DNA from 3 places in the Streptomyces sp. NPDC007875 genome. Region 3 is predicted to be linked to each of the others. Evidence: riboswitches for the same ligand, from Rfam matches in the RefSeq annotation. Region 3 holds a riboswitch; each other region holds the start of a gene.
The links. Region 3 has a riboswitch for S-adenosylmethionine ahead of thrC (threonine synthase). Riboswitches for the same ligand answer to the same signal wherever they lie in the genome.
Positions count from the first base shown of each region.

Region 1: linked by a shared signal. The riboswitch ahead of ACFYOY_RS32350 (glutathione S-transferase C-terminal domain-containing protein) and the one ahead of thrC (threonine synthase) in region 3 are both predicted to bind S-adenosylmethionine.
Region 2: linked by a shared signal. The riboswitch ahead of ACFYOY_RS11040 (aminotransferase class V-fold PLP-dependent enzyme) and the one ahead of thrC (threonine synthase) in region 3 are both predicted to bind S-adenosylmethionine.

Region 1 covers NZ_JBIADZ010000019.1:68,910-75,119, reverse strand. Annotated here, with positions in the region: gene ACFYOY_RS32365 (CU044_5270 family protein) at 1-415, shown strand, start outside; gene ACFYOY_RS32360 (Fpg/Nei family DNA glycosylase) at 467-1,255, opposite strand; gene ACFYOY_RS32355 (PP2C family protein-serine/threonine phosphatase) at 1,339-2,484, shown strand; SAM riboswitch class IV at 2,570-2,716, shown strand; gene ACFYOY_RS32350 (glutathione S-transferase C-terminal domain-containing protein) at 3,047-3,892, shown strand; gene ACFYOY_RS32345 (Mut7-C RNAse domain-containing protein) at 3,933-4,676, opposite strand; gene ACFYOY_RS32340 (ribonuclease BN) at 4,820-5,680, opposite strand; gene ACFYOY_RS32335 (MauE/DoxX family redox-associated membrane protein) at 5,920-6,210, opposite strand, start outside.
Region 2 covers NZ_JBIADZ010000004.1:371,840-378,049, reverse strand. Annotated here, with positions in the region: gene ACFYOY_RS11050 (ubiquinol-cytochrome c reductase cytochrome b subunit) at 1-284, shown strand, start outside; gene trpD (anthranilate phosphoribosyltransferase) at 451-1,524, shown strand; SAM riboswitch class IV at 1,620-1,738, shown strand; gene ACFYOY_RS11040 (aminotransferase class V-fold PLP-dependent enzyme) at 1,943-3,352, shown strand; gene ACFYOY_RS11035 (Lrp/AsnC family transcriptional regulator) at 3,474-3,755, opposite strand; gene ACFYOY_RS11030 (rhomboid family intramembrane serine protease) at 3,752-4,486, opposite strand; gene ACFYOY_RS11025 (hypothetical protein) at 4,639-4,884, shown strand; gene ACFYOY_RS11020 (NYN domain-containing protein) at 4,902-6,210, shown strand, end outside.
Region 3 covers NZ_JBIADZ010000006.1:361,429-367,638, reverse strand. Annotated here, with positions in the region: gene groL (chaperonin GroEL) at 1-48, opposite strand, end outside; gene ACFYOY_RS16150 (cold-shock protein) at 397-603, opposite strand; gene ACFYOY_RS16145 (MoaD/ThiS family protein) at 1,013-1,291, opposite strand; gene thrC (threonine synthase) at 1,288-2,589, opposite strand; SAM riboswitch class I at 2,608-2,749, opposite strand; gene ACFYOY_RS16135 (glucosyl-3-phosphoglycerate synthase) at 2,942-3,889, shown strand; gene ACFYOY_RS16130 (trehalose-6-phosphate synthase) at 4,035-5,507, shown strand; gene otsB (trehalose-phosphatase) at 5,579-6,210, opposite strand, start outside.

The sequences.
Region 1 (6,210 bases), on a different contig from region 3:
CGGTATCAACGGCGCCAACGAAAGCTACTTCGAAGATCCTCCGGCCGGGGCCTCGGCGCTGCGCGCCTACCTCGCCGTCTGGTCCCCGGGCGCGGACGACGACCCGGCGGAGCTGATCTCGGCCGTCGAGTCGTTTCTCGCCGTGTGGACTCCCGGTCCACGCCAGAGGGCGGACATCGTCACCCTGCTGTCCGGGATCGAGGGGCTGCGCCCGGCGGGCAAGGTCACCGACCGGCTCGGCCGGGAGGGGCAGGCGTTCCGGTTCACCCCCGCATCCTCCGGGATGCGGTACCTGATCGTCCTCGATCCGGACGACGGCAGCGTCCTGGACGTCGAGGAGACCGTCACCCGGGACGATCCGGAGTACAAGCTGAAGGCGGGCGACGTGATGTCGTACAAGGCGTGGGTGTCCTGATCGGGCGGACGCGAGGGGGCCGAGCGGGCCACGGGTCGCCCCGGGCGGGCGTCAGTCGCCGTCCCGCTGGCAGTGGGGGCACCACAGGCTGGTCCGTCCCGCGATCCGGCCGCGGCGCAGCGGATGGCCGCAGCGGGGGCAGTGCGGGTCCGGGTCGTCGCGCTGTCCGGTGAGCCAGTCCGGGTCGTCCGGCACCCGCCCCGCCCGCACCGAGGCGCGCAGCACCTCGCGTATGGCGGTGTGGAGCCGTTCGTGTTCGTCGTCGGTCAGCGCATTGGCCGGCCGCTGCGGATGGATCCGGGCCCGCCAAAGGATCTCGTCGCCGAGCAGGTTGCCGAGCCCGGCGATCACGGCCTGGTCGGTCAGGGTGGCCTTGAGGCGTCCGCGCCGCCCCGCCAGCAGCCGGTCGAGATCGGCCCGGCTCAGGGAGAGCGCGTCCGGGCCCTGATCGCCGAGGATCCGGTCGACGTCGGCGTCGGTGGCGGCGAGCCAGATGCCCTGGAGTTTGCGCTGGTCCTCGTAGCCGAGGCGGTGGCCGTCGTCGAGGTCGAAGGCGACGCGCTCGAACCGGCCGGCCGGTTCGGAGTCCGCCGCGCAGACCAGCCGCCCGGTCATGCCGAAGTGCAGCACGACCGTGGGCCCGTCGGTGGGGGCGATCAGCCACTTGCCGTGGCGGCGCGGTGCGGCGAAGCGGCGGCCCTTGAGATCGCGCTTCAGCCGCTGCGCGGTCACCCCGTGCAGCACACCCGCATCGGCCACCTCCGCCCGCTCGACGCGGTGGCCCTGGGCGCAGGAGGCGAGCGTTCGCCGGAACCCCTCGACATCCGGTAGCTCGGGCATAGCGTCAGGCTACGCCCGGGGGCTCCGTCGCGCGTCAAGGAGAACCACTCCTTGGGCGGCTTTCATCAGATAAAGTCCAAATTATGCGATTCATACGCTTCGCCCCGGGGGCGAGCGGTCGCAGCCATAGGCTGTTCGCGGTCACACGGTGTCTGCCGTTCCTGGTCCTGGCGGCGGTGCTCAGCATCGAGCTCTCCCCCGCGCACACCCTCTACACCGGCCCCCTGCTCTCCCCGGCGCCGGCGCTGGCGGCGGTGACCATGGGGCCGTTCGGCACCGGCGGGGTGGCGCTGCTGGCCATGGCGGTCAGCGCGATCACCGCCACCCGCAACGCCGCCTGGGGCACCGAGATGGTGTACGCGAATCTGCTGGCCCTGCTGGTGGTGGCGCTCGCGAGCGTGGCGACCAGCGCGGTGCGGGTGCGCCGGGACCGGGAGCTGGCCCATATCCGCCGGATCGCCGAGGTGTCCCAGAACGTGGTGCTGCGGCCGCTGCCCGCCCGGATCGGTGCCGTGAACACCGCCAGCGTCTATATGGCGGCCGAGCGCGGAGCGCAGATCGGCGGGGACCTCTACGAGGCGATGTGCACCCGCTACGGAGTGCGGCTGATCGTCGGCGATGTGCGGGGAAAGGGGCTGGCCGCCGTGCGGTCCGCCGCGGCCGTGGTGGGCGCCTTCCGGGAGGCGGTGCACTACGAGCAGGACCTGGCCGAGGTGATGCACCGCTGTGCGGCCGCGCTGGCGCGCGAGTACGAACTGCTGGACCGCTCCCAGCTCCAGGACCCGCAGGAGCTGGAGGAGCAGTTCGTCACCGTCCTCCTCGCCCAGGTGTCGGACGAGTCGCTGGTCGAGCTGATCAACCGCGGCCATCCGCCGCCGCTGGTGATGCGCGAGCGCAAGGTGCGCTCCCTGGACCCGGCGCGCCCGCTGCCGCCGCTCGGCCTGGAGGAGTTCCTCAGCCCTCCCCCGATCCGCGTCGAGACCTTTCCGTTCCTGCCCGGTGACCGGCTGTTGCTGCACACCGACGGCGTGGTCGAGGCCCGCAACCACTACAACGAGTTCTTTCCGCTGCACCGGACCATGGAGACGCTGGACGGCGCCACCCCGGGCGAGTATCTGGACCGGCTGCGTCACGCCCTGGTCCGGCATGCCGAGGGACGACTGGCGGACGACGCGGCCATGGTCCTCATCGAGCGGGCCATCGGCGGCGCGCGGCGGCCGTTCCTCTGAGCGGCATCCACCGTGCCGTCGGCCCGCGTTGGCCACTTCGGCATGGGTTGACGCCCTCGCGGAGCGCGACGACACTGTCAGGGACGGTCACGATTGTCAGCGCCCACCGTGCGGAATCCCCGCTCGGGTGGGTCATCGGCCCCGGCTCGCTGACAGGCAACCCTTGTCCCGCGACGGGGTGCCCCCGGGTGACGACCAGGTTCCGTCGGCGTGGACGGGACAAGCGCGGTCTCGCTGCCTCGCGAGCCCCCGATGATGGGATCGGTGAGATGCCCAGGACCGACAGCGACGGGGGCGGCGCCCGTCGGCGTCCCCGGCCGTGGTCCCCGCTCCGCCGTCTCCACCTCCTGACCAGACGTCTGCACATCGACCTGCTGCGCATCTGCAGCGCCGCCAGTCCAGCCGTCTGAATCGACGCGGTCACCGAGCGCGGCCCAGCGTGCCGGGGTCGGGTGTGTCCCGGCACCGTCCCGGCGAACGCCCCGCGCGGGCTTCCCTTCCGTTGCGCCATCGGCGCCGCCCAGACCGGCGGGCCGGGGCTCCGTCCTTGCCTTGGAGAGCCATGTCCGAGACGTTTCCGGTCAGTTCAGGTCCTGCCGCTCTTCTCGACCCCGACCCCTGCTCACCCCGCCCCCGGATCGCCTCGCCGGCCGCGCCGCACCGGTTCCGCAGCCGCATCGGCGTCGACCTCGCCGGTGGCTTCTATCCGGTGCCGCATCGCTATCGGCTCTATCTCTCCGCGAGCTGTCCGCTCTCGCTGCGCGTCTCCATCACCCTCGAACTGCTCGGGCTGCGGGACACCGTCGCCACCGCCCTCGTCGGCCTCCCGGACGACACTCCCGAGGCGTTCGCCGCGCTGCGCGGGGCCTACGAGGCCACCTGGCACCGCTACGGCGGACCGGTGGACGCGCCCGCGCTGTGTGACGGCTGGACCGGACGTGTCGTCAGCAATCACACGCCCGACATCCTGCGCGACCTCGCCGGCCATCTGAGCGACCACGGCGGAACCGGACGTCCCCGGCTGCGCCCGGCGCCCCGCGCCGCGGACATCGACGCCCTCCGGGAACTCCTCGACGACGACATCACCCACGCCGCACGGCAGGCCGGGACGGCGCACGAGGCGCAGTGCCGGGAGGCGGCGCTGGAGCGGCTGCTGACCGCCCTCGGCCGGCTCGACCGCAGGCTGGCGGCCGCGCCGTACGCGCTGGGCGACGAGCTGACCGCCGCCGATGTGGACCTGTGGGTGGCCCTCGTCCAGCTCGACACCGAGCACCGGCTCCGCCTGGACGCCGACGCGGCCCAGCGGGTCTCCCGCCATGGGCAGCTACGCGCCTATGTGCGGCGGCTGCACGCCCATCCGGCCTTCCACACCACGATTCCGGAGGCCCTCCAGGACGACGTGTCCTGAGCTCGGGTCCAGGACCAGGCGCCCTGTCCGGCGGCTCGGCTCAGGACAGGGCGGCTGGGGCGTCGCCGAACTCGCCCATCGCCCCGGCCACGATGGCCTCCAGCCGGGCGTGGTGGGCGCCGCGCCAGTAGACCCGCTCGCAGACCGTGCAGCGGGCGAAGACCTCGTACGTGCGCCGGGTGCCGTGCTGGAGCAGCTCCCGGACCGACTCCTTGTCGGCGTCCTCCAGCGGGCCGTTGCACGCGGTGCAGCGGGTCCAGGGCGCCAGGCTCGGGGTGAACCGGCCGAGGACATCCCGCAGTTGCTCATCGGGGCGGTCGCTGTAGACATACGCCCCGGCCCACAGCTCACGGCGGCGCAGCAGTCCCCGGTCGCGGGAGAGCAGCACCCGGCGCTGGGCGGCGGAGCGTGCGGCCAGCTCGGGGTCGCCGATGTCCTCGCTCTCGTACGCGGCGTCCACGCCCAGCAACCGCAGCCGGCGCGCGAGCGTGCCCAGGTGCACATCGAGCAGAAAGCGCAGCGGCGCGCCCGGCACCCGCTGGGGGCGGACGACCGGATGGACCTCCACGGTCTCCCCCGCGCTCGGCACATGCGAGACGGCGGTCTCCTCGCCGTTCACCACCAGTCGGCCGACCTCGGTGAGCGGGACCCCGAGCGACTCGACGACATGGCCGAGGGTGGAGGCGCCGTCGGTGACCACGGCCGTCCAGGGGCGGCGCCGCTCCGGGACGGCGAAGAACCGCAGTTCAGGGGCGAGGCTGAGGTGGATCTCGGGTCCGTTCACACCGCCAGCATGCCAGCCGAGCCCGGCCTGGGGCGACGGCGTTTCGGGTCCGGCCCCGGGCCTGACGATCATGGAAGCGGCCGCCGGCGGGAACGCGTCGCATCATGGTCGCGGCCGCGCCCGCATGACCGTCGGCCGGTGTGTCAGTCCGCCGGTGGGGCCGCCTTGGCCCGGTCGCGCCGCCGCTTGCGGCGCCAGGCCACCATCCGCAGATACTCCTCGTACAGCACCCGGCCCAGCAGCGCGCCGCCGAAGACCACGTATCCGACGCCGACCAGCCAGGACTGGACGACCAGGACGGTGCCGACCGGACCGTAGGAGACGGCGTTGGAGGCGATCAGCGGGGAGAACACCAGCTGGGAGAAGACCCGCAGCCCCAGCAGCCCGACGCCGGTGGCCAGCGCGCCGGGCAGCAGGGCGCCCCAGCTGATCCGCCCGCCCAGCAGCAGCCGCTGCGACCACCAGAAGAACAGCACCGTGCCCAGCACCGCCACCAGCACCCGCGAGATGCCGGGCTCCAGATGGGCGGAGAGCAGCAGATAGCAGATCAGCACCACGAACCACACCAGATGGCGCCAGGCGGTGTGCCAGCGGCCGGCCGGAAGCTCCCACACCTTCTCGTAGCCGACCTGCAGCACCGCGCCGAAGCGCAGGCTGAAGACGGCCAGCGTGGCCAGACCGAAGGCGGTGGTGGACTCCAGCGCCTGCTTGGGCGGGGCGAACAGCTCCTGCACCTCGTCCCGCGAGGTCGAGGAGAGCCCGAGGCCCTCGGCCAGCCACTGGGCGAATCCGAGCCGGTCCACCGGATCAGCCGCGGCGACCACGATCAGCAGGGGTACCAGGGTGAGAAAGCCCAGCGCGGCGAAGCCCATCGCACGGTGCAGCAGCTCGAAATCACTGCCCCGCCGCCATCCGCGTCCGATCGCGGACCGGTGGAACGCGTCCTCCAGCCGCCGCCACCACCTGGGCCCCCGGGAGCCGGACGCGGACCGATGCTCGGACATACACCCACTCCCCTACCGGCGCCACCGGCTCAGCCCCCGGCAGGCGGGAACGCGCGCCGGGCGGCGCGCGCGCCACGGGCCCCCTTCGGCAGGGGTGTCGGTCAGTACGGGTGTCGGTCGGGCTTGTCCATCCATGCCTTGTACGCCTCGGCACCCATCGGCGCTGGACGCCCCGCGGATCGATCGTTTTGTCCAGGAAGTTTTCGTTTGATCCAGATTACCCGCCGAGCGCCGGCCTCTCACGCCGTGGCCATGACCGGGGCCCCGCTGTCCGCGTCGATGACGCTGACCCGGACGGCGGGCTCGCGCACCGTGTCCAGGCTGGCCGCGGCGTCCACCGCGAAGAGCACCAGAACGGGCCTCGCGGCCGCGCCGCCGCCGTGCACCCCGGCGAACTGGAGGATGCGCCAGCCGCCGTCGTCCCAGTGGTCCAGCAGCGCGGAGCGCACCACGCGGGAGGCGCTCTGCCAGGCGCGCGAGCGCTCCAGCAGTTCGACGGTCGCGGCGACCGGGACCGCCGCCGGGACTCC
Region 2 (6,210 bases), on a different contig from region 3:
ACGGCCGTGAGACCGGCATCATCAAGCGGCTGCCGCACGGTGAGTTCGTCGAGGTCCACGAGCCGCTCGCGCAGGAGCAGCTGCACATGCTGACCCAGCACGAGCAGCCCGAGCCCTACGAGATCGGCCCCGAGACCGACGAGAACGGGGTCAAGCGGAAGGTGACGCCCGCGCAGCGGATCCGTTCGAAGCTCTCCAAGGGCTACTACGGCGAGGACAACGTCATTCCGAAGCCGACCCGCGAGGAGTACCACGAGATCACCAGCGGCCACGGCCACCACTGATCTCCGCCGTACCGCTCTCGCACGTCAGCTGACGCCACAGACCAGGGCCCCGGCCCGGACCACACGGTCCGGCCGGGGCCCTGGTCGTGCTGCCGATAGGCTGGCGGCGGGCCGCTGACGTGCGCGGCCCCTTCCCTGCCCACCCCCACGGATCCAGGAGCGGACCATGGACGTTGTGACCCCCGCCGGAGGCGACAGCACCGCGACGGCCCGCACCTGGCCGGACGTACTGACCTCGCTGATCGCCGGCCGGGACCTCGATGCCGACGACACCGCCTGGGCCATGGACCGGATCATGCGGGGCGAGGCCACCGACGCCCAGATCGCCGGTTTCGCGATCGCGCTGCGCTCCAAGGGCGAGACGGTCTCCGAAGTGGCCGGTCTGGTGCGGGCCATGTACGAGCACGCCAAGGTGATCGAGGTGCCCGGGGAGACGGTGGACATCGTCGGCACCGGCGGCGACCGCGCCAAGACCGTCAATATCTCCACCATGTCCGCGCTGGTCGTCGCCGGTACCGGCGCGCGGGTCGTCAAGCACGGCAACCGCGCCTCGTCCTCCGCCAGCGGCGCCTCCGACGTGCTGGAGAAGCTCGGCGTCAACCTGGACATCACCCCGGAGCGGGTGGTGGAGGTCGCGGAGGAGGCGGGGATCACCTTCTGCTTCGCGGTGAAGTTCCACCCGTCGCTGCGGCATGTCGCCTCGGCCCGCCGCGAGCTGGGCGTCGCCACTCCGTTCAACCTGCTCGGCCCGCTGACCAACCCGGCGCGGGTGAAGTGCCAGGCGACCGGCGTCGCCGACGCCCGGATGGCGCCCATCATCGCCGGGGTGCTGGCCGAGCGGGGCTCCTCCGCGCTGGTCGTCCGCGGCGACGACGGGCTGGACGAGCTCACCGTGACCACGACCTCCCAGGTGTGGGAGGTCCGGGGCGGCGCCGTGCGCCAGGAGACCCTCGACCCCCGCGACGTGGGCATCGAGCGGGCCCCCGTGGAGGCCCTGCGCGGCGCGGACGCCTCGTACAACGCCGATGTGGCGCGGCGGCTGCTGGCGGGCGAGCAGGGCCCGGTCCGGGACGCGGTACTGCTGAACTCGGCGGCGGCGCTGGTGGCGCTCGAGCCGGAGCCGGGGGACAAGCCCCTGGCGGAGCGGATCGCGGCGGGTGTCGCGCGGGCCGCCGAGTCGATCGACTCGGGCGCGGCGCGCGACGTCCTGGAGCGGTGGGTACGGGCCACTCACGCATAGGCGTTGCCCTTACGGCGCCCATGTTCTGTCCGTGCCCTGTCCGGGATGCGGACAGGGCATGGGCGCCGCCGTCCGGCATGGCATACTCCTGACCAGGTCACGAGTGACAGCGACTACGGCCCCGGCCCGCTGTCCGGCAACCCTCCGTCCGTGGCGGGGTGCCCCGGGTGATGACCAGGCCGCCTGGCAGCGAGGCCGGCGGCAAGCGCGGACCCCTCGCACTAGGGGTCCTGGTGGTCGAGGGAGTTCTTCCGTGATGCAGCGAATGCGCTAGGGCCGAGCGGCCCGTTTCCCCTCTTGTGCTCCGCGCGGTATGGCCGTGCGTCGAGCGACTTTCCGCGCCCTGACGGTCGGCTCACCGCCGTCTTTGTGCGCGTCACGCATTCTCACGCCTTTGATCCTCCCGGGAGACTTCGCCATGTCCGCGCGCCCTTCTGCCGCCGCCTCCGTCTCTGCCGATTCCGCCGCCTCCGCCGATTCCTCCGTCGCCGCCCGTGGGCCGCTGCCCGTGCTGGGCAGCGATGTCCTGGTGCCCCTGGTCACCGGGGGCGAGGTGACCTACGCGGCGCTCGACTACGCCGCCAGCGCCCCCGCGCTGCGGCGGGTCTGGGACGACATCGCCGCGTACGCCCCGTACTACGGCAGCGTGCACCGCGGGGCGGGCTACCTCTCGCAGCTGTCCACCGACCTCTTCGAGAACAGCCGTAAGGACGTCGCCGCCTTCCTCGGCTGCCGCGAGGACGACCAGGTCGTCTTCACCCGCTCCACCACCGATTCGCTCAACCTCCTGGCCGCCGTGGCGCCGCGGGGCACCGAGGTCTTCGTCTTCGAGACCGAGCACCACGCCTCGCTGCTGCCCTGGGAGCAGCGGAAGGACGTCACCGTCCGCTACCTCAGCGCCCCGCGCTCCCCGCGGCAGGCAGTGGAGACGCTGGAGAAGGCGCTCGCCGGGCGCGCCGAGGGCCCGGCGCTGGTCTGTGTGACCGGCGCGTCCAATGTGACCGGTGAGCTGTGGCCGGTGCGGGAGCTGGCCGCGGCCGCGCACGCACACGGCGCCCGTATCGTCCTGGACGCCGCGCAGCTGGCCCCGCACCACCCGGTGGACATCGCGGAGGCCGACGTCGACTGGGTGGCCTTCTCCGGGCACAAGCTGTACGCGCCCTTCGGCGCCGGTGTGCTGGCCGGTCGGGCGGACTGGCTGCGGGAGGCCCGGCCGTATCTGGCGGGTGGTGGCGCCAGCCGTAAGGTGACGCGCAGGGACGACGGCGGTCTCGACGTCGAGTGGCACACCACCGCCGCCCGGCACGAGGCGGGCTCGCCGAACGTCATCGGCGTCTACGCGATCGCGTCGGCGTGCAGGGCGCTGTCCGAGGCCGGTTTCGAGGGCCTGGTCGCCCGTGAGCGGGAGCTGATCGAGAAGGTGCGGACGGGGCTGGCCGAGGTGCCCGAGGTGCGGGTGCTCTCGCTGTTCGGCGACGACGCCCCCCGGGTCGCAGTGCTGTCGTTCGTGGTGGAGGGCTGGAACAGCTCCCACTTCGCGGCGGCGCTCTCCGCGGAGTACGGCATCGGCGTACGCGACGGGCTCTTCTGCGCGCATCCGCTGGTCCGCACCCTGCTGGACAGCGAGCCCGACGAGCCGGGCGAATGCGGTGCGCCGGAGGCCGCGCCGGGGGAGCGCTCGCTGAACGCGATCCGGGTCAGCTTCGGGGCGGGCACCCCGGACGAGCATGTCGAGCGGTTCGTCGGCGCCGTGAAGGAGCTGGTGCGTGAGGGGGCCCGGTGGAGCTACCGCACCGAGGACGGCCGCTGCGTCCCGGACCGCGGCTGAGCCCCTGTGCCCCGGGGACGCCGGGGGCTGAGGGAGCGAGCCGCTGGGCTCCGGGGGTCGGAGGGCTGAGGGAGCCCTGGGCCCCGGGGGGTGCCGGGGCCGCGGGGCCGGGGGTGTGGCGCTAGCCGTCCAGACCGATCGCGAACGCCGCCTCGAGGTCGTGCTGCGAGTACGTCCGGAAGGCGATGTGCGTCTCGGTCGAGGCCACCCCCGGCAGCTTGCTGATCTGCCCCGTGATGATGTCCGCGAGGTCGTCGTGCCGGGCCACCCGCACCATCGCGATCAGATCGTGCGCGCCGGTGACCGAGTAGACCTCGCTCACGTTCTCCAGCGCGGCGATCTTCTCGGCGGTCTCCGGAATCCGGTCCACGCTGGTCTTGATGAGCACGATCGAAGTGATCACGGCTGGCTTTCTCCCTCACTGGCCCTGGCTGCGCCGCCCACTCTAGTCGTCCTCCCGAACCGCCCCCACGCGTAGAGAAAGCCGAGCGTGAAGCCCACGAGATGGGCGAGATAGGCGACACCGGGGCGGTCGTCGGCCTGCCGGGCGGCCAGCCACTGGAGGGCCACCCAGAAGATCAGCACCGCCCAGGCCGGAAAGCGCAGCGGCAGAAAGAACAGAAACGGAAAGAGACTGGTCACCCTGGCCCGGGGAAACAGCCACAAGAAGGCGCCGAGCACCCCGGAAATGGACCCGGAGGCGCCCACCAGGGTCTGGGCGGAGTCGGCGTGCGCGGCGGCGTAGCCGAGCAGCGCCAGATAGCCGGTGACGAGGTAGAAGACGGCGAACTGGACTCGTCCCATCCGCTCCTCGGTCATCGCCCCGAAGACGTAGAGAAACAGCATGTTGCCGAGCAGATGCAGCCAGTTTCCGTGCACGAACAGCGCGGTCAGCGGGGCGAGCGGCTGGTCGGGGGCGCCGCTCCACAGGGCGCTGGGCACCACTCCCCAGCGCTCGAAGTACGTGGACTGGGCCTCCACCAGCCGCCCGCCCGTGCCATAGCCGGGGTTGAGCCCCGAGGCCGGTCCGATGACGAAGAGCAGGCAGCAGCTCACGATCAGGCCGTATGTCACCCACGGGCGGCCGGGCCCCGCCATCCAGGGGCGGCCGCGCCCCGACGACGTCTCGATCATGGTCAGATCATTCCGTACCGGGCGCAACCTCCACAGAGTGCCTCGCCGCGCTCCCGTCGGGGCGCGGGCGGGACGGGCCCGGCGCGGGGCAAGGCTCAGGCCGTAGGGTTACAGGACGCCGCCGACGAGCCGAGAAGCGAGGACCCGCAATCATGGCCGTGCCCCTGCCGACCGACCGGACCCGCTGGCGTTGCACACTGTGCGGCAACCTCACCCGGTTCGATGTGACCCGCTCGACCAGAGCCGTGGAGTATGTGCATCTCGACTTGGCCGGGGAACCCAGTGTCGAGGAACGCGAGGTGCTCAGTGAGACCATTGAGTCAGTGCGCTGTCGCTGGTGCAACGCGGTCGACCAGGTAGAACTCGTGGACCGTCCGAGTACCGGCCTGAGCGCCTGAGAACGGAGCGATGACAGGTGGTGGAGCGGACCGGCGACCCCGGGGCGGCCGGTGACGCCGAGGGCGTCACCGAGGCGCTGGACCGCCCGCTGCCGGAAGGGGTGCGGCGGCGGGTGGTGGCGCTGGTCGCGGACGCCTTCGGCGGGCTGACGGTCACCGAGCTGCCCACCCAGCTGCGGCAGTACGCCCGTTTCACCCCGACCCGCCGCGCCAAGTTCGCGGGCAACGCGATGGCCGCCGCGGTGGAGAGCGACCCCGTCTTCCGGCAGCGGATCGCGGGACGGCTGCGGGAGACCCAGCGGGAGCTGGCCGAGGCCATCGAGGGCGGCTCGCCGCCCGCCGCGGCCGATCCGGTGGATGTGGCGGCGGTGGCGTATGTGCTGCGGCCGGTGGGCTGGGTCAAGCTGGTCGAGGCGGCGGGCGAGGAAGCCCAGCGGGCCTCCGCCGAGCGGGCCGGCGAGGAGGCGGCGCGCGAGCTGCAGCGGCTGCGCGACGAACTCGCCGAGGCCAAGGCGGCCACCCGGCATGAGACGGACCGGACGCGCACCGAGTTGGAGGCCGCCCGCAAGGAGAACGACGGGCTGCAGCGCAAGCTGCGCAGCGCGCAGAGCGATGTGCGGCGGGGCGCGGCCGCGCTGCGCAAGGCCGAGGCGGAGCTGGAGGCCGTACGGGCGGAGGCGGCGGCCCGTCAGGCCACCGCGGACAGCGAGGCGCGGCGGCTGCGGGGCCGGCTCGCGGAGGCGGAGTCGGCGCTGGAGGCCAGCCGTCGGGCGGTGCGCGAGGGGCGCAGCGTGGAGGACATGCGGCTGCGGCTGCTGCTGGACACGGTGCTGGACGCGGCGCAGGGGCTGCGGCGTGAACTGGCCCTGCCGCCCGCCTCGATGCGCCCGGCGGACACGGTGGACGCAGTGGAGCCGGGGAAGATGACGCCGAAGGACATAGCGACCAGGGCGCTGTCGGAGATGGACCCGGCCCTGCTGGACCAGCTGCTCGCGCTGCCGCAGGCGCATCTGGTGGTGGACGGCTACAACGTCACCAAGACCGGCTATCCCACGATGCCGTTGGAGAAGCAGCGGCTGCGGCTGCTGGGCGGTCTCGCGGTGCTCGCGGCCCAGACGGGCGCGGAGATGACCTGTGTCTTCGACGGGGCCGAACTGGCCGCGCCGGTGCTGCTCGCGCCGCCGCGCGGGGTGCGGGTGCTGTTCAGCAAGCCCGGGGTGACGGCGGATGAGTTGATCCGCCAGATCGTGCGGGCGGAGCCGCCCGGCCGGCCGGTGGTGGTGGTGTCCACTGACCGCGAGGTGGCCGACGGAGTGGCGCGCGCCG
Region 3 (6,210 bases):
CTCGAGGCCGCGCCGCGCCTCCTCGTCGAACGCGATGATCTTGGCCATGTGAAGTGGTCCTCCCAAGACGGGGTGGATTGCTCCGGACCGCGCTGGCGCCCGCGACGGACGGCCTGCCTGCCGTACGGTTCCTTGCCCCGCATGGCCTGGCGGGCCTCACCGACCCGGTCCTTCTGTCACTCTCAACGTCAGAGTGCTAACGCCAATGATTAGCACTCGGACCTATAGAGTGCAAGCGCCCGAAGGGCATCCTTGGGGGGCGGCGGCCGGGTGACGGGTGGGCATCCGCCCCTGCGCCGACTCGTAACGATCAGCGCGGACACGCCGAAGGGTCCGTACCCTGTTCGGGACACGGACCCTTCGGACTGTACTGTTCAGCTGCGTCGCGTCGGCGCGTCAGCCTACGGCCACGCGGACCATGTCGGCCTGCGGGCCCTTCTGACCCTGCGAGATCTCGAACTCGACCCGCTGGCCTTCCTCGAGGGTGCGGTACCCGTCCATCTGGATCGCGCTGTAGTGGACGAACACGTCCGCACCACCGTCGACCGCGATGAAGCCGTACCCCTTCTCCGCGTTGAACCACTTGACGGTGCCCTGAGCCATTCCTAACTCCCCTATTGCTGGCCCTTGCGCAGGACCGCACTCCGCGGACCCGGGTCAGACCTCACCCCCCGGATGTGGGGGGTGTGCGCCGGAACGCGTCGACCGCCGCTGAATGTATCCGTCCCAACGCCCTCTGCAACAGGTCAATCGGACGAGAATTCTGGGCGCGGTCGAACGGTTAAAAGTGAGAATTTATGTGAAGTTCGGGCAATCCGGGCGGGGCATAGGGAACCAACCCGACAATTCGTGCTCACACTTTACGCACAACTTGACGAGTTCTCATATGTGGTTCCGGCCCGGGGGCCATCGGGGAATCCGGGCAACTGTATCGCGATTCCACACACGGAATCGCCCCGTCCGGTTGTCCCCGGACGGGGCGATGCCAAAGGTGAGGAGGGTGGACGCGGGGTCAGCAGCCGCCCGCGACCGCCGGGATGATCGAGATCCCGGCACCGTCCGGGGTCGCCGTGGCCAGGCCGTCGGCGAAGCGGACGTCGTCGTCGTTGACGTAGACGTTGACGAAGCGGCGGAGCTTGCCGGTGTCGTCCAGGACGCGGGCCGCGATGCCCTGGTGGTTCTTCTCCAGGTCCGCCAGAACCTCGGCGAGGGTCGCGCCCTCGGCGGGGACCTCGGCCTGACCGGCGGTGTACGTGCGCAGGATGGTCGGGATTCGGACGTTGACGCTCATGCGAGACCAGCCTCTCGGAACGAGTCAAGGGTGGGGCGGATGATGGCAGAGGGACCGGTGGTGGGGGCCACCGCGTCGAGGGTCTTGAGGCCGTCGCCGGTGTTGAGCACGACGGTCGTCAGGGACGGGTCGAGCAGACCGTCCTCGATCAGCTTCTTGGTCACGCCGACGGTCACCCCGCCCGCGGTCTCCGCGAAGATCCCCTCGGTGCGGGCGAGCAGCTTGATCGCGTCGACGATCTGCTCGTCGTTCACGTCCTCCACCGCGCCGCCCGTACGGCGGGCGATGTCCAGGACGTACGGGCCGTCCGCGGGGTTGCCGATGGCCAGCGACTTGGCGATGGTCTGCGGCTTCTGCGGCCGGACGACGTCATGGCCGGCCTTGAAGGCGGCGGAGACCGGGGAGCAGCCCTCGGCCTGGGCGCCGAAGATCTTGTAGGGCTTGTCCTCGACCAGACCGATCGCGATCAGCTCCTTCAGCCCCTTGTCGATCTTGGTGAGCTGGGAGCCGGAGGCGATCGGGATGACGATCTGGTCCGGCAGCCGCCAGCCCAGCTGCTCGCAGATCTCGTACGCCAGGGTCTTGGAGCCCTCGCCGTAGTACGGCCGCAGATTGACGTTGACGAAGCCCCAGCCCTCGCCCACCGGGTCGCCGATCAGCTCGCTGCAGAAGCGGTTGACGTCGTCGTAGGTGCCCTCGATGCCGACCAGCTCACCGCCGTAGACCGCGGCCATGACGACCTTGCCCGCCTCCAGGTCGTGCGGGATGAAGACGCAGGAGCGGAAGCCCGCACGGGCGGCCGCGGCGCCGACCGCGCCGGCGAGGTTGCCGGTGGAGGAGCAGGAGAGGGTGGTGAAGCCGAAGGTGCGGGCGGCCTGGACGGCGATGGCGACGACCCGGTCCTTGAAGGAGTGGGTGGGGTTGCCGGAGTCGTCCTTGATGTGCAGCTCACCGGTGACGCCGAGCTCACGGGCGAGGTTGTCGGCCTTCACCAGCTGGGTGAAACCGGGGTGCAGGCTGGGCAGGTCCGCCACGTCCGCGGGGACGGGCAGCAGCGGGGCATAGCGCCAGATGCTGTTCGGACCGGCCTCGATCCGCCGGCGCAGCTCCTCCGGGTCGCCGGCCGGCAGCTCGTACGCGACCTCGAGCGGCCCGAAACAGACCTCACACGCGAAGATCGGGCCCAGATCGAACCGCTCACCGCACTCCCGGCAGGACAATGCGATGGCGGGACCGAAGGCACCGGAGGGGTCGGAGGCGGAGGAAGTGGTTGAGCTTTCTACTGACTGCACAGCCATGGATGGCGAGGCCCTTTCTCCTCATCTTCCTCGCGACGCATTTCGCCACGAGACGGAATTGGCACCTTCCCGAGCTGGGAGCCTCGCTGCGGAATGCGAGATCAGCTGGAGGGTTGCCGGGGCTTCAACGGGCCGTTCCCTCTGCCCCTCTGGATGAGCGGTATGGCACCGGGCGGACCCGGGCGTTTGTGAGCACGGCATCATCACGGGCTTCCTCGGTAAACACCGAGGTCGACCCCGACATACGACGGCCATGTGCGTTGTTCAAGACTGTAACCGAAGGCCCGGATGGTTGAGCTAGCCGTCCGAAGCGCGAGATGGATCACAGCGACCACGGCAGGGAGAGACACAGGTGCTGGATGAGGTGGAGCGCTGGCTGAAGCACCGCTCCTGGTCGGCCGACGACCGGCCGCTGGACCGCCTGCTGGACGCGAAGCGGGGCTCGGCGACGACCCTGAGCGTGGTCCTGCCCGCCCTGAACGAGGAGGCCACGGTCGGCGAGATCGCCGCGACGATCCGCCGGGAGCTGATGAGCGAGGCGGCGCCGCTGGTGGACGAGCTGGTGGTGCTGGACTCCGGCTCGACGGACCGCACCGCCGAGGTCGCCGCGGCGGCGGGCGCCACCGTCGTCCCCCGCGACTCGCTGCTGCCCCGGCTGCCCGCGCTGCCCGGCAAGGGCGAGGTGCTGTGGCGGTCCCTGCTGGCCACGAGCGGCGACATCATCTGCTTCATCGACGCCGACCTGCGGGAATTCGATCCGCGCTTTGTCTCGGGGATCGTCGGTCCGCTGCTGACCGACCCCACGCTGCAGCTGGTGAAGGGCATGTACGACCGCCCGCTCGGCGAGGTGGCGGGCCAGGGCGGCCGGGTCACCGAGCTGGTCGCCCGCCCGCTGCTGAATCTGCACTGGCCCCAGCTGGCCGGATTCGTCCAGCCGCTGGGCGGTGAGTACGCGGCACGCCGCACGCTGCTGGAGCGGCTGCCCTTCCCGGTCGGCTACGGGGTCGAGCTGGGGCTGCTGGTCGACGCGCTGCACACGGTGGGTCTCGACGCACTCGGCCAGGTGGACATCGGGGTGCGCAAACACCGCCACCAGGACGGGCTGGCGCTCGGCCGGATGGCCGCCGCGATCTACCGCACCGCACAGCTGCGGCTGGCCCGGGGCCATTTGGTGCGGCCGCGGCTGACCCAGTTCGACCGGGGCGACAACGGCTTCGAGCCGCGCACCACGGACGTGGACACCGAGGAGCGGCCGCCGATGATCGAGATACCGGAGTACGCGGAGCGGCGCGCGGCGTGATGCGTACACGCGGCGCGGCGTGACCGCCCCGGTGGGGGCATCACGCGATAGCCCCTACGGGCGGAAACAGGCCGCCCCATACCGCCTACGGGGCAAGAAACCGTACGTACGTTTGCGCGGGGTCGTGGCTGGCTAGGCTCGCGATATGGCAGTTCCGCGCACCGCTCCGATCCTGGTCGCGTCCAACCGCGGCCCGGTCTCGTACACCCTGGGCGAGGACGGCTCGCTCACCGCCCGGCGCGGCGGTGGCGGGCTGGTCTCCGGCCTCAGCGCCATCGGAACCGACGCGAACGCGGTGTGGGTGTGCGCGGCGCTCGGGGAGGGTGATCGCGAGGCGGCCCGGCGCGCCGGGGAGAGCCATCTGAACCCCGGTGACACCGGCGGCCAGCAGGTGCGGATGCTCGACATCGCACCGGATGTCTTCGCCGCCGCGTACAACGGCATCGCCAATTCGGTGCTGTGGTTCATCCACCATCTGCTCTACCAGACCCCGGTCGAGCCGGTCTTCGACGCGGAGTTCGCCGACCAGTGGGCGGCCTACGAGACGTATAACGCGGCCTTCGCGGACGCACTCGCCGAGGAGGCGGTGGACGAGGCCGTCGTCCTGGTGCAGGACTACCACCTGGCGCTGGTGCCCGCGATGCTCCGCGAGCGGCGCCCCGATCTGCGGATCGGTCACTTCTCGCACACCCCCTGGGCCCCGCCGGACTACTACCGGCTGCTGCCGGACGACGTCGCGGCGGGTGTGCTGCGCGGCATCCTCGGCGGCGACCGCGCCGCGTTCCTCACCGAGCGCTGGGCCGATGCCTTCGCCGACTGCTGCGCGGCCGTGCTGGGCGCGGAGATCGTCCGGGACGGCGACGGTGACGGTAACGGCGAGGGCGCGGCGACGGCCGTGCGCTTCGAGGGACGGGAGACCCGGCTGGGCGTCCACGGCCTCGGCGCGGACGCGGACTTCCTGCGGCAGCGGTCGCGGCAGGCGGATGTGGACGAACGGCTGACCAGTCTGCGGGCGCAGATCGGGCCGGACCGGAAGTCGATCGTCCGGGTGGATCGCACCGAGCTGTCCAAGAACATCGTGCGCGGGCTGCTGGCCTACCGGCGGCTGCTGGAGACCCACCCCGAGTGGCGGGAGCGCGTGGTGCATGTGGCCTTCGCCTACCCCTCCCGCCAGGACCTCGCGGTCTACCGCGACTACACCGAGCGGGTGCGGCGGATCGCGGATGAGATCAACGCCGAGTACGGCACGGAGGGCTGGACCCCGGTCGCCCTGCATGTGAAGGACGACTTCGCACGGTCGCTGGCCGCCTACCGACTGGCGGACGTGGCGCTGGTCAACCCCATCCGGGACGGGATGAACCTGGTGGCCAAGGAGGTCCCGGTGGTCTCCGAGCGGGGATGTGCGCTGGTGCTGTCGCGGGAGGCGGGGGCATACGCCGAGCTGGGCGACGACGCGCTGGTGGTGAACCCGTACGACGTGGAGGCCACGGCCCGGGCACTGGACGAGGCGCTGCGCATGAGCGACGGCGAGCGCGCGGACCGTACAAAGCGACTCGCCGCCGCCGCGACCGCGCTGCCGCCCCAGGCATGGTTCCTGGCGCAGCTGCGGGCGCTGTAGGGGCGAGGGTTTCGCGGTAACGGGCCTCTGAGCCGCGGACTGACGAGGTGACTGGCCCGGCCCAGGCGGCTCTACGAAGCGTTGGCGCCGCTGACCGCGTCGGCCAGGGACGACAGCAGCTCCACCACACCCGCCGGGCCGTCGACCACCAGGTCGGCCCGCTTGGCGAGTTCGGTCACCTCCGTGCTGCCGCTGCAGACCAGCACCCCCGGCACACCCTCCTCGCGCAGCCGCTCCACCGCCGCGAACGCGGCCAGGTCGCCCAGGTCGTCGCCCGCGTAGAGCACGGCTTCCGCACCCGTCCGCCGTACGTACTCCGTGAGCGCGACGCCCTTGTCCATGCCCGGCGGCCGCAGCTCGAGCACCAGTCGGCCGGGCTCGACGATCAGCCCATGGCGCTCGGCCAGGGCGTGCAGCGGCGCGCGCAGCAGCTCGAACGTGGCCTGCGGGTCCTCGGCACGGCGGGTGTGGACGGCGACGGCGCGGCCCTTGTCCTCGATCCAGGTGCCCTGTGAGGCGCCGTACTCCTCGAGGACGGCGGGGAGTTCGGCCTGGACAGCGGCGACGCCGGGGTGCGGTTCGGGTGCCTGGACCGCGCCGCTCGCAGCGTCCCAGCGCTCGGCGCCGTAGAGACCGAGGACGACGAGCCCGTTCAGCCCCTCGGCCCCGGCGAAGCCGCCGTACCGGACGGCGACCTCGGCCG